Regions from separate parts of the Modestobacter sp. I12A-02662 genome, predicted to be linked through region 1. Evidence: riboswitches for the same ligand, from Rfam matches in the RefSeq annotation. Region 1 holds a riboswitch; each other region holds the start of a gene.

Region 1 (3,265 bases):
AGCACGTGGGTGGCGCGCTCGTCGACCAGGGCGTGCACCGCGTCCAGCCGCAGGCCGTCGACGTGCATGTCGCGCAACCACATCAGCGCGTTGTCGATGATGTAGCGGCGGACCTCGTCGGAGTCGGGGCCCGAGAGGTTCACCGAGTTGCCCCAGGTGTTGGCCCCGCCCTCGCTGAAGACCGGGAAGAACAGCGGCAGGTAGTTCCCGGACGGGCCGAGGTGGTTGTAGACGACGTCCTGGATCACGGCGAGGCCACGCTGGTGGCAGGCGTCGACGAACCGCTGGTAGGCGGCCGGGCCGCCGTAGGTCTCCTGGACGGCGTACCAGGCGACGCCGTCGTACCCCCAGTTGTGCGTGCCGTTGAACCCGTTGACCGGCAACAGCTCGACGAAGTCGACGCCGAGGTCGACCAGGTGGTCCAGCCGGTCGATCGCCGAGTCCAGCGTGCCCTCGGGCGTGAACGTGCCGATGTGCAGCTCGTAGACGACACCGCCGGCGAGCCGGCGGCCGGTCCAGGCGCGGTCCCGCCAGGTGTACGCCGCGGGGTCGAAGCGCCGGGACAGCCCGTGCACGCCGTCGGGCTGCCGCCGGGAGCGCGGGTCGGGGCGGGGGGTCTCGTCGTCGTCGAGCAGGAAGCCGTAGTCGGCCTCCGGGGACGCCGGGACCGTGGCACGCCAGGAGCCGGCGTCGTCCTGCCGCATGTCGTGCACCTCGCCGTCGACCTGCAGGCGGACCCGCTCGGGCACGGGCGCCCAGACGGAGAACTCGACGGGCTCGGACATGCGGGGGCCTCCAGAGGCGGGTCGGGCGGGCGGCGCGGGAGATCATGCCCGCGTCCCGGCGGGCCAACCCTCGGTGTGCCTGAGCCCACCGGACGGCGCTGCCCACGGGATGGCGCTGCCCCCCGGAGGCGGCCGGGGCTGATGCCCCGGCCGCCCTCGGCGCGTCAGACCGTGATGACCTGACCGACGAAGATCCGGTTCGGGTCGCTGATCGTGCTGCCGTTCTGGTTGTGCAGCTGGCGCCAGTTGACGCCATGGGCTGCGGCGATCTCCGCCAGGGTGTCGCCGGGCTGCACCGTGTAGGTGCTCCCGGACGACGAGGCGGCGGCCGGCGCCTGGGCCGCCGGTGCCGGTGCTGCCGGTGCGGGCGCCGCGGCCGCGGCCGTGGACCCGCCGGTCAGGTACCGGCCGCAGTGCGGCCAGGCGCCGATGCCCTGGCCGTCGAGGACGCGCTCGGCGATCTCGACCTGCTGGGCCGGGGTGGCCAGGTCGGCCCGCGACGCGTACTGCCCGCCGCCGTAGCCGAGCCACGTCGGAGAGCTGAACTGCAGCCCGCCGTAGTAGCCGTTCCCGGTGTTGATGTGCCAGTTGCCGCTGGACTCGCACTTCGCGACGCCGGTCCAGTCGTGCTCGGCGGCCTGCGCGGGTGAGACCCCCAGGGCGAGGGCGGTACCGAGCGCGGCGGTGCCGACGACGCCCGCGCGGAGCAGGCGGCGGCGGGCAGGGGTGTGCTGGACGTGCTGGGACATGCGGGATCCTCCGATCACCGCCGGCGAGGTGAGCTGTCGGGTTCGGGCGATCGGTGCCCGGCCGCGTGCCGCGGCTTCACCCCGAGGCGCACTCCTGGTTGCGGGCGCGCCGGATGTGGGTCCCCCACCCCCGTCCGGGAGGTTCGATGTCAGGCGGCCGGTGGACGGGGTTGGGCGGTCCGGCGCCTCGCAGCCCGGCCAGGGTGCCCGGATGCGCCGGGAACGCTAAGCGGAACCGGCGAGTCTCGCTGAGCGAGCCCGGCGCGTCCTGTCGGTGTGTCGGTGACAGGCCGAGCCGGTCGCTGCGCACAGCGACCGGCCCGGGACGACACGTGTCCGTGCTCCTCGTGCGGGGTCCCGCCCCCGGAGGTGCTTCAGGAGTCGCGGACGAGCAGGGCGACCGGCAACCTCGTGAGCAGTTCCGCCACTGGTGCGCCGGCCGCGTCGGAGACCACCCGCGCACCGGTGAACAGGTCCCGCCAGGCGCCGGTGGGCAGCTGCAATGCGGTGTCGCCCCAGCCCGTGCCGGCGACGCGCACCGGCAGTCGGGTCGCCACGGTGACCACGCCGCCGCGGTCGAAGGCCACGACGGAGTCCGCTGCCGCGCCGGCCACCTCGACCGGCGTGTAGGCAGTGAACGCTTCGGGGTGGTCACGGCGGTGCCGCAGGGTCCGGGAGACCACCAGCAGCTTGGCCGCACCGGTCTCGTCGACCGGGGGCACCCGGCCGCCGTCCAGCCGGGCGAGCAGCGAGCGGCGCTGCGCGTAGTCGACCGGACGGCGGTTGTCCGGGTCGACGAGCGAGAAGTCCCACAGCTCGGTGCCCTGGTAGACGTCCGGGACGCCGGGCATCGTGAGCTGCAGCAGCTTCTGGCTCAGCGAGTTGCTGTACCCGAACGGCGCGATGCGGGCGACGAAGGCGTTGATCGCGCCGTGCGTCGCCTCGTCGTCGAACGCGGCGTCGACCAGCCCGTGCAGCTGCTCCTCGAACTCCTGCACCGGGTTCGTCCAGGTGGTCGAGGTGCCCGCCTCGCGGGCGGCCTTCTCCACGTAGGCGTGCGCGCGCTCCCGGGACAGCGGCCAGGCGCCGACCAGGTTCTGCCACACCAGGTGCGCCAGGGAGCGGTCGGCCAGCGGGTGCCGGTCGAGCAGCCGGCGCACCAGCTCCGCCCACTCGGCAGGGACCTCGGCCAGCACCGCCAGCCGGGCCCGGACGTCCTCGCTGCGCTTCGTGTCGTGCGTGGACAGCGTCGTCATCGAGGCCGGACGCCGCTCGGCCCGCCGCTGCTGCGCCTCGTGGAACCCGGCGACCGTCGTCCCGAACCGGGCCGGGTCCCCGCCCACCTCGTTGAGCGCGACGAACCGGGCCCACCGGTAGTAGGCGCTGTCCTCAACGCCCTTGGCCATGACCGGGCCGGAGGTCTGCTCGAACCGGGTGGCCAGCTCGGTGCCGGCCTGGCCCAGCAGCGGGTGCAGGGCGTCGACCGCGGCGGTGAGGTCCGGCCGGCGCTGCTTGACCGCGTGGACCGTCTCGTCGAGGTGCTCCCGCCCGTCGGGCAGGTAGCTGCGGTACACCGGGAAGCTGGCCAGCAGCTCGGCCAGCCCCTCGCGCACCTGCTCGGCCGGTATGCCGGGCAGCTCGCCGACGATCCGCTGCAGCCGCGCGACCTCCGAGCCCAGCATCCCGTCGGTGACCTCGCGCTTGCAGTGGTGCACCAGCCGCGCGTAGTCG
Region 2 (3,265 bases), on a different contig from region 1:
CGAGCCGGGCGGCGAGCACGAGGTCTCGACCCGGGCGGTGATCGACGGGGGCGTGGTCGTGGGCCACGACGGGTCCGCCTGCGCGCAGGACGCCCTGCAGTGGGCGGCCCGGCTGGCCGAGCGTGCCTCCTGGCCCCTGCACGTGGTGCGCAGCTGGCGGATCGCCACCGCGCCTCAGCCGTCCAGCTGGGAGGTGGGCTACGTCCCGCCGATGACCGACTACGAGAAGGCGGTCCTGACCGACCTCGAAGCCGACGTGGTGGCGGCGCTCGGCGCCGAGCGGGCCCGCCAGGTCACGTGCCACGTCGTGCACGTCGCACCGGTGAAGGCGCTGATCCAGTCGGCGGAACACGCCGACCTGCTGGTGGTGGGCGCCCGCGGCCGGGGTGGCTTCGCCGGCCTGATGCTCGGGTCGACCAGCGACCAGATCACGCACCACGCGCCGTGCCCGGTGACCGTGGTGCGCAGCAAGCGCCGCCACTGACCCCGAGGACCCGGCCGGTCCGCGGTCCCGGTCGCGGTGTCCACTGACGGGGTGTCCGCTCCGCGCGCCGTCCCGCCGTCCTTCCTGCAGGGCCACACCCGGCTCGCCCGCCCGTCCCTGGTCCCCGAGGTGCAGCTGCACGTCGCCGACGACGTCGTGGCCCTCTGGGAGGCGATGGAGACCGAGGTCGGCGGCGCCGGGCAGGACCCGCCGTTCTGGGCCGCCGCCTGGCCGGGCGGCCAGGCCCTGGCGCGCTACGTGCTGGACCACCCGGAGGTCGTCGCCGGTCGGCGGGTCCTCGACCTGGGCGCCGGCAGCGGGCTGGTCGCCGTCGCCGCGCTGCGGGCCGGTGCGGCCGCGGTCGTCGCCAGCGACGTCGACCCGTACTCGCACACCGCCGTCGCCCTCAACGAGCAGGTCAACGGGGTGTCCGGGATCGAGGTGGTGGGCGACGTGCTGGACGGCGAGCCCCCCGCCGTCGACGTCGTGCTGGCCGGCGACGTCTGCTACGACCGGGAGATGACCGCCCGGGTGCTGCCCTTCCTCGGCCAGGCCTGGCTCCGCGGCGCGACCGTGCTGCTCGGCGACCCGGGCCGGGCCTACGTGCCGCGGGAGGGGTTGATCGCGGCGGCTGAGTACGACGTCCCGGACGCCGATGGGGAGCAGGTGCGCCGGACGACGGTCTGGCGACTGCCCTGAGCGCACCCGTCACACCCGCCCCAGGGGTGCTGCCACACCTCGGCGTCCTGCGCAACGAGTGGCAGATCACGACGAAATCGGGCCCCGGCGATTGTCACGGCCAGGTAACGGCCCGTACGTTGGCAGTATTCGGTCGGACGACAGATCCCCACCCGGGGGAGCCCGCACCGGATGCCGCCGAGTCGCTGCGCGCAGCGAGCCGGGGACCCACCGCAGCACTGGGGTGAATCCCGCCTCGGGCACACGTGTGCCTGGGACGGGTAGGGCGACTTCCAGCCCGAACCCGTCAGCTAACTCGGTAGGCGGCCACGGAAGATCCGGAGCCCCTCTCTTCATGTCCCACGGCACCAACGCGCACACCTCGATCGAGCAGGTTCCTGCCACCGACGTCCACGCGCTGGCCGAGGCGGACGCCACGGTCGGGACCGACTCCCCGCGCCGCAGCCGGCGCACCCCGGCCGGCTTCCGCCGTCCCGCCATCTACCTGGCGGCCGCCGCCGCGGGCGCGATCATGGTCAACGTGCTCGCCACGAGTGAGCCCGCGGCCCAGGCCACGGCCGAGCCGGTCAGCGTCGCCGCCACCCTCGGGCTGACCTCGCAGCAGAGCGTCGTCGCGGACGGCGTCGTCGGCGAGCGGCTCGGTGAGCTCGCCGCGCAGCGCAGCCAGCGGGAGGGCGAGCAGGCCGCGGCCGCCGCTGCCCAGGCTGCCGCCGACCAGGCCGCCGCTGAGGCGAAGGCCGCCGAGGAGGCCCGGCTCGCCGCCGAGGCCAAGGCCGCGGAGGAGGCCCGGCTCGCCGCCGAGGCCCAGGCCGCCGAGGAGGCTGCTGCCGCCCGGGCCGCCAAGGAGGAGTCCCCGGCGCCGCGGTCCGGCAGCGTCGCCGCATCGGGCTCGTACCAGGACTACGCGCTCGCCAAGGTCGGCGGTGACTCGTCGCAGTTCTCCTGCCTCGAGAACCTGTGGGGCAAGGAGAGCGGCTGGAACCCCAACGCGCAGAACCCCTCCAGCACCGCCTACGGCATCCCGCAGTTCCTGAACTCGACCTGGGCGAGCACCGGGATCGCCAAGACCTCAGACCCGTACCGCCAGATCGACGCCGGGCTGATCTACATCGAGTCGCGGTACGGCTCGCCGTGCAGCGCGTGGTCCCACTCCAAGGCCAAGAACTGGTACTGACCCCAGCAGCGGCCTGACCCGCCGACGAGGCCCCACCCCGACGGGGGTGGGGCCTCGTCCGCGTTCCGCGGCTCCCGTGCCCGCAGGATCGCCCGGTGGTCGAGCGGGCGACGGCGACACCCCGTCCCCCCCGCAGGGCCACGTGCCGCGCGTGGGAGGACCATCGGGGACACTCCACCTGTCCACCCACCCGAGCGAGGAGCACCGACCCGTGGCCAAGCACCGCGCACCCGAGGGTGCCGCGACGGACTTCGATGCAGCCACCAGTGCGCTCGCCGACGTGACCGGGAAGTACTCCGTCGACGTCGCGCACACCCGCATCGGCGTCCGCGCCCGGCACGCCATGGTGACCACCGTCCGTGGGTCCTTCACCGAGTTCGCCGGGACCGCCCACCTCAACGTGGCGGACCCCGCGGCCAGCAGCGTCGAGCTGCGCATCGCGACCGCCAGCGTCGACACCGGGGTCCCGGACCGCGACGCGCACCTGCGGTCCGCGGACTTCCTGGACGTGGAGCGCTTCCCGGAGATCGTCTTCCGGTCGACCGAGGTCGAGCAGGTCGACGCCGAGGTCTACCAGGTCACCGGCGATCTGACGATTAAGGGCGTGACCCGTCCGGTGTCGATCGACTTCACCCTCACCGGCTCCGCGCTGGACCCCTTCGGCAACCTGCGGGTCGGGTTCGAGGGCGCGCTGGCGATCAAGCGCAGCGAGTGGGACCTCACCTGGAACACGGTGCTGGACACCGGCGGTGTGCTGGTCAGCGACCGGGTCCAGGTGGAGTTCGACGTCTCGGCCATCAAGGTCTCCTGAGTCGGGGACGGGGGCGCGCCGGTCGCCTGAGTGACCGGCGGACGCCATCCGCGCCGGCTCACCGGCTGCGGTCGAGAGGAGGTCCGTCCACCGTCTC
Region 3 (3,265 bases), on a different contig from region 1:
GACGTAGTACTGGACGTCGCCCACGCTCGTCCAGCCGAGCAGCGGATCGCTCACCGTCTGCACCGCCTGCTGGTACTCCACGACCCGCTGCCCCTGGTGGGCGTGCCAGGCCCGGTCGCCGTGCACGAACGGTGCGATCACCGACCGCCGGGCCTGCTTGAGCTGGAGGAACAGCACGTCGTCGGGGCTGCTGCCCTCGCACAGCGCGACCCACGCGCGCAGCCCCACGGAGCCGACGCCGACCACCTTGTGCGCGATGTCGACGAGGCGGTAGCCACCCACCAGCCGCGCCCAGTGCGGGGGCAGCGTGGTCAGGTAGCCGTCCAGCGCCGCGGCCAGCCGGTCGGCCTCGGCCGGCTCCGGCCGGGTGATCAGCGGCGGCTCGTTCACGATGCGGCGCAGCCCGTCGGCCTGCTGCTCGGTGATCCGGGGGAGCGCCCGGTCGCCGGTGCGCTTGCGGGCCCGCCGGGACGACGCCTCGATCTCGGCCCGCAGCGCGGTGCGGGGGCCGGTGCTCAGCATCCGGTCGACGTCCAGCCGGTCGTAGGAGCGGGCGAGCAGCGGCTGCTCGGCCAGCGCCGCGATCTGCAGCTGGTACTCCTCGACGCAGCGTTCCACCGCCTCGCCGCACGCGGACTCCGGGGACCCGTTCTGCCGTCCGGCCACCCAGACGCTCGTGGTGAGCCGCCGCAGGTCCCACTCCCACGCCCCCGGGTGGGCCTCGTCGAAGTCGTTCAGGTCGAACACCAGCTCGCGCTCCGGGGAGGCGTAGAACCCGAAGTTGCCCAGGTGGGCGTCGCCGCAGACGACCGGGGTGATCCCGGTGGCCGGCAGGTCGGCGAAGTCCGCGGCGTGCACGTTGGCCGCGCCGCGGAGGAAGGCGTACGGGGAGGCGATCATCCGCCCGATCCGCACCGGGACAAGCCAGTCCAGTCGCCCGTCGTGCGACTGGACCACCGTGGCGACCGCGTCGGCGCGGCCCGGGGGAGGGGTCCAGTCGCCGAGTGCCGTGCGCGGCACCCGCTCGCGCAACCGGCGGCCGAGCGCGTACCGCTCCGCGCGCGTCGGCGCGCTGCGCCGCAGGGACGAGTACGCCTGGTCGTCGTCGGCGGAGGCCACCACCGTGTGCGATCGCCGGTCCCGCTGCTGTCCGGTCACCTGCCGGAGCTTCGCAGCTCCCACGCCGATCCGGCCACCCGCCGGTGCCCCGGCCGCGGCGGCGGCCGGGGCACCGGCGAGGAGCGTCAGGCGACGCGGCGGGCCGAGGAGTAGGGCATGTAGTCCATGTTGATCACGTTGACCGGCTTGCCGGCGGTCGCCGCGTGGACCACCTGGTTGTTGCCGACGTAGATGGAGGCGTGCCCGCCCCCGTAGAAGAAGACCAGGTCACCGGGCTGCAGGGCACCGCGGGAAACCGGGGTGCCGGCGCTCCGCTGGCCGCTCGTCGTGCGCGGCAGGTTGATCCCGGCCGCCTTGTAGGCGAAGGAGGTCAGCCCCGAGCAGTCGAACGCGTCCGGGCCGGCGGCACCGTACCGGTAGGGCTTGCCGACCTGGGCGAGGGCGACGTTGACGGCGTTCTGGGCGGTCGCCGAGGACGCCGCCGCGGCGGTCGTGGTGGCGGCCTGCGCGTTGCTGGCCTCGGCCACGGCGGGGGCCAGGACGATGCCGGCGCCGGCCAGGGCGGCGAACGCGCCGCGCTGCAGTCGGCGGGCAGGACGAGCGGACGTGGACGTGCGAATGCGCGCCATGGGCGGCGGGTTCTCCTGTTCTCCACAGCCGCCTACCGAGTTAGCTGACGGGTTCGGGCGGGGAACTCGCCCGGCCGCCCTCGTCGTCGTGCGGACGAGGGCGCGCTTCACCCCAGTACTGCGGTGGGTCCCCGGTCCAGGTGGTCGCGTCGTGCGACGGCACCCGGTTCGGCGGCGTCCGGGGGAGGTGTCACCAGGGGTAGGCGACGTGGGGCCTCACTCGGACCGGGACGACGCTAGGTACGGGCCTGAAGCGCTGCAAACGACGGAATCCGTTCCACAGCGGCACCGAGAACAGGGGCTTGACAGCCGAGCCGGATCCGACTCGCCGCCGGTGACCTCCCCATACGGCCGACCGGACCTGCGCGCCCCGCTGTGGGACACCCGTCACTCGACACGACAGGGGCAACATCACAGGCGGCGTGTCCTGACGCAGCGTGCTCGGCAACGTGGCTTGTGATTCGTTGCGTCCTGCCACACTGCAGGCGCGCCCCTGACTCGCAGGCCGCCTCCGCCGTCCGAACGGTGGCGACGGAACGACCGGTCCTGGCCCGGACGCGGTCATGAGGAGGCTGGCGATGGAGTCGGGGAACGTCGTGTCTGGAGCCGAGCGGGTCGTCACGGATCTCCGGGCCCGCGGGCACTTCCTGTGCCTCGCGTACGCCGACGTGGTCCTCGCCTTGTGTTGCCAGGACGCGGCGGTGACGGAGTGGGTCGAGCGGTTCTGCGAGGGCTACTTCACGCCGTCCGCCGGGAGGGTGGAGGACGTCGGGATCTACGCCACGGCGGATCCCGCGCTGCTCGCCGTCCTGCGGTGCTCGACGTCGCACCGGCCCGCAGGGGGGAAGTACGGGTACGTGGAGACCCCGCTGACGGACTCGGTCACCCTGGTGCGCAAGAGCGCCGGGAAGTCCGAGGACGACGACGTGTACCTCCTGCTGTTCCGGGAACGGCGCCAGATCCTGCTCATCGCGCCCGACGACGTCGAGGTGCAGCGCGAGGAGGTCATGCAGGTCCTCCGCGCAGCCGGCAAGTGGCTGCTGATCGAGCGCGGCTGGATCCCCATGCACTCCGCGTGCGCGGCGAAGAACGGCCGAGCCGTCTGCGTCGCCGGGGAGAAGGCATCGGGCAAGACCAGCACGCTGCTCAACCTGCTGGCGCGGAACGGCTGCGACCTGGTCGCGCCCGACAAGTTCCTGCTGCGCGAGGACGCCCAGCGCCGCCTCGAGGTCTGCGGCGTGCCGGGCAAGATCGGCGTCCGCGTCGGCTCAGTCGTCGTGCAGCCCCGGCTGCTGGACTGGCTGGCCCGGGAGGAGGCGCCGTTCTTCCCGCACCTCAGCCCGCAGGAAGTGCAGCGCATCGCCGAGACCAACACCCCGGAGCAGCTGCGGGACCGCAAGGAGAAGGTCCCGCTGCTGCCGACCGAGCTGGCCGGGCTGTTCGGCGGGTCGATCGTGCCCACCGCCCCGCTCGGACTGCTCCTCCTCCCGGTCTTCGACCCGAGCCTCGACGAGTCA

Evidence for each region. Region 1 has a riboswitch for cyclic di-AMP ahead of HL189_RS13645 (transglycosylase family protein). Riboswitches for the same ligand answer to the same signal wherever they lie in the genome.
Region 2: linked by a shared signal. The riboswitch ahead of HL189_RS19010 (transglycosylase SLT domain-containing protein) and the one ahead of HL189_RS13645 (transglycosylase family protein) in region 1 are both predicted to bind cyclic di-AMP.
Region 3: linked by a shared signal. The riboswitch ahead of HL189_RS12210 (C40 family peptidase) and the one ahead of HL189_RS13645 (transglycosylase family protein) in region 1 are both predicted to bind cyclic di-AMP.

Annotation. Positions count from the first base shown of each region.
Region 1 covers NZ_JABGDE010000008.1:173,308-176,572, forward strand. The annotation lists gene treZ (malto-oligosyltrehalose trehalohydrolase) at 1-785, opposite strand, end outside; gene HL189_RS13645 (transglycosylase family protein) at 950-1,534, opposite strand; cyclic di-AMP (ydaO/yuaA leader) riboswitch at 1,538-1,693, opposite strand; gene treY (malto-oligosyltrehalose synthase) at 1,909-3,265, opposite strand, start outside.
Region 2 covers NZ_JABGDE010000013.1:133,139-136,403, reverse strand. The annotation lists gene HL189_RS19020 (universal stress protein) at 1-484, shown strand, start outside; gene HL189_RS19015 (methyltransferase) at 536-1,183, shown strand; cyclic di-AMP (ydaO/yuaA leader) riboswitch at 1,349-1,503, shown strand; gene HL189_RS19010 (transglycosylase SLT domain-containing protein) at 1,518-2,357, shown strand; gene HL189_RS19005 (YceI family protein) at 2,569-3,168, shown strand.
Region 3 covers NZ_JABGDE010000007.1:182,442-185,706, forward strand. The annotation lists gene HL189_RS12205 (DUF2252 domain-containing protein) at 1-1,158, opposite strand, end outside; gene HL189_RS12210 (C40 family peptidase) at 1,245-1,748, opposite strand; cyclic di-AMP (ydaO/yuaA leader) riboswitch at 1,762-1,917, opposite strand; gene HL189_RS12215 (hypothetical protein) at 2,345-3,265, shown strand, end outside.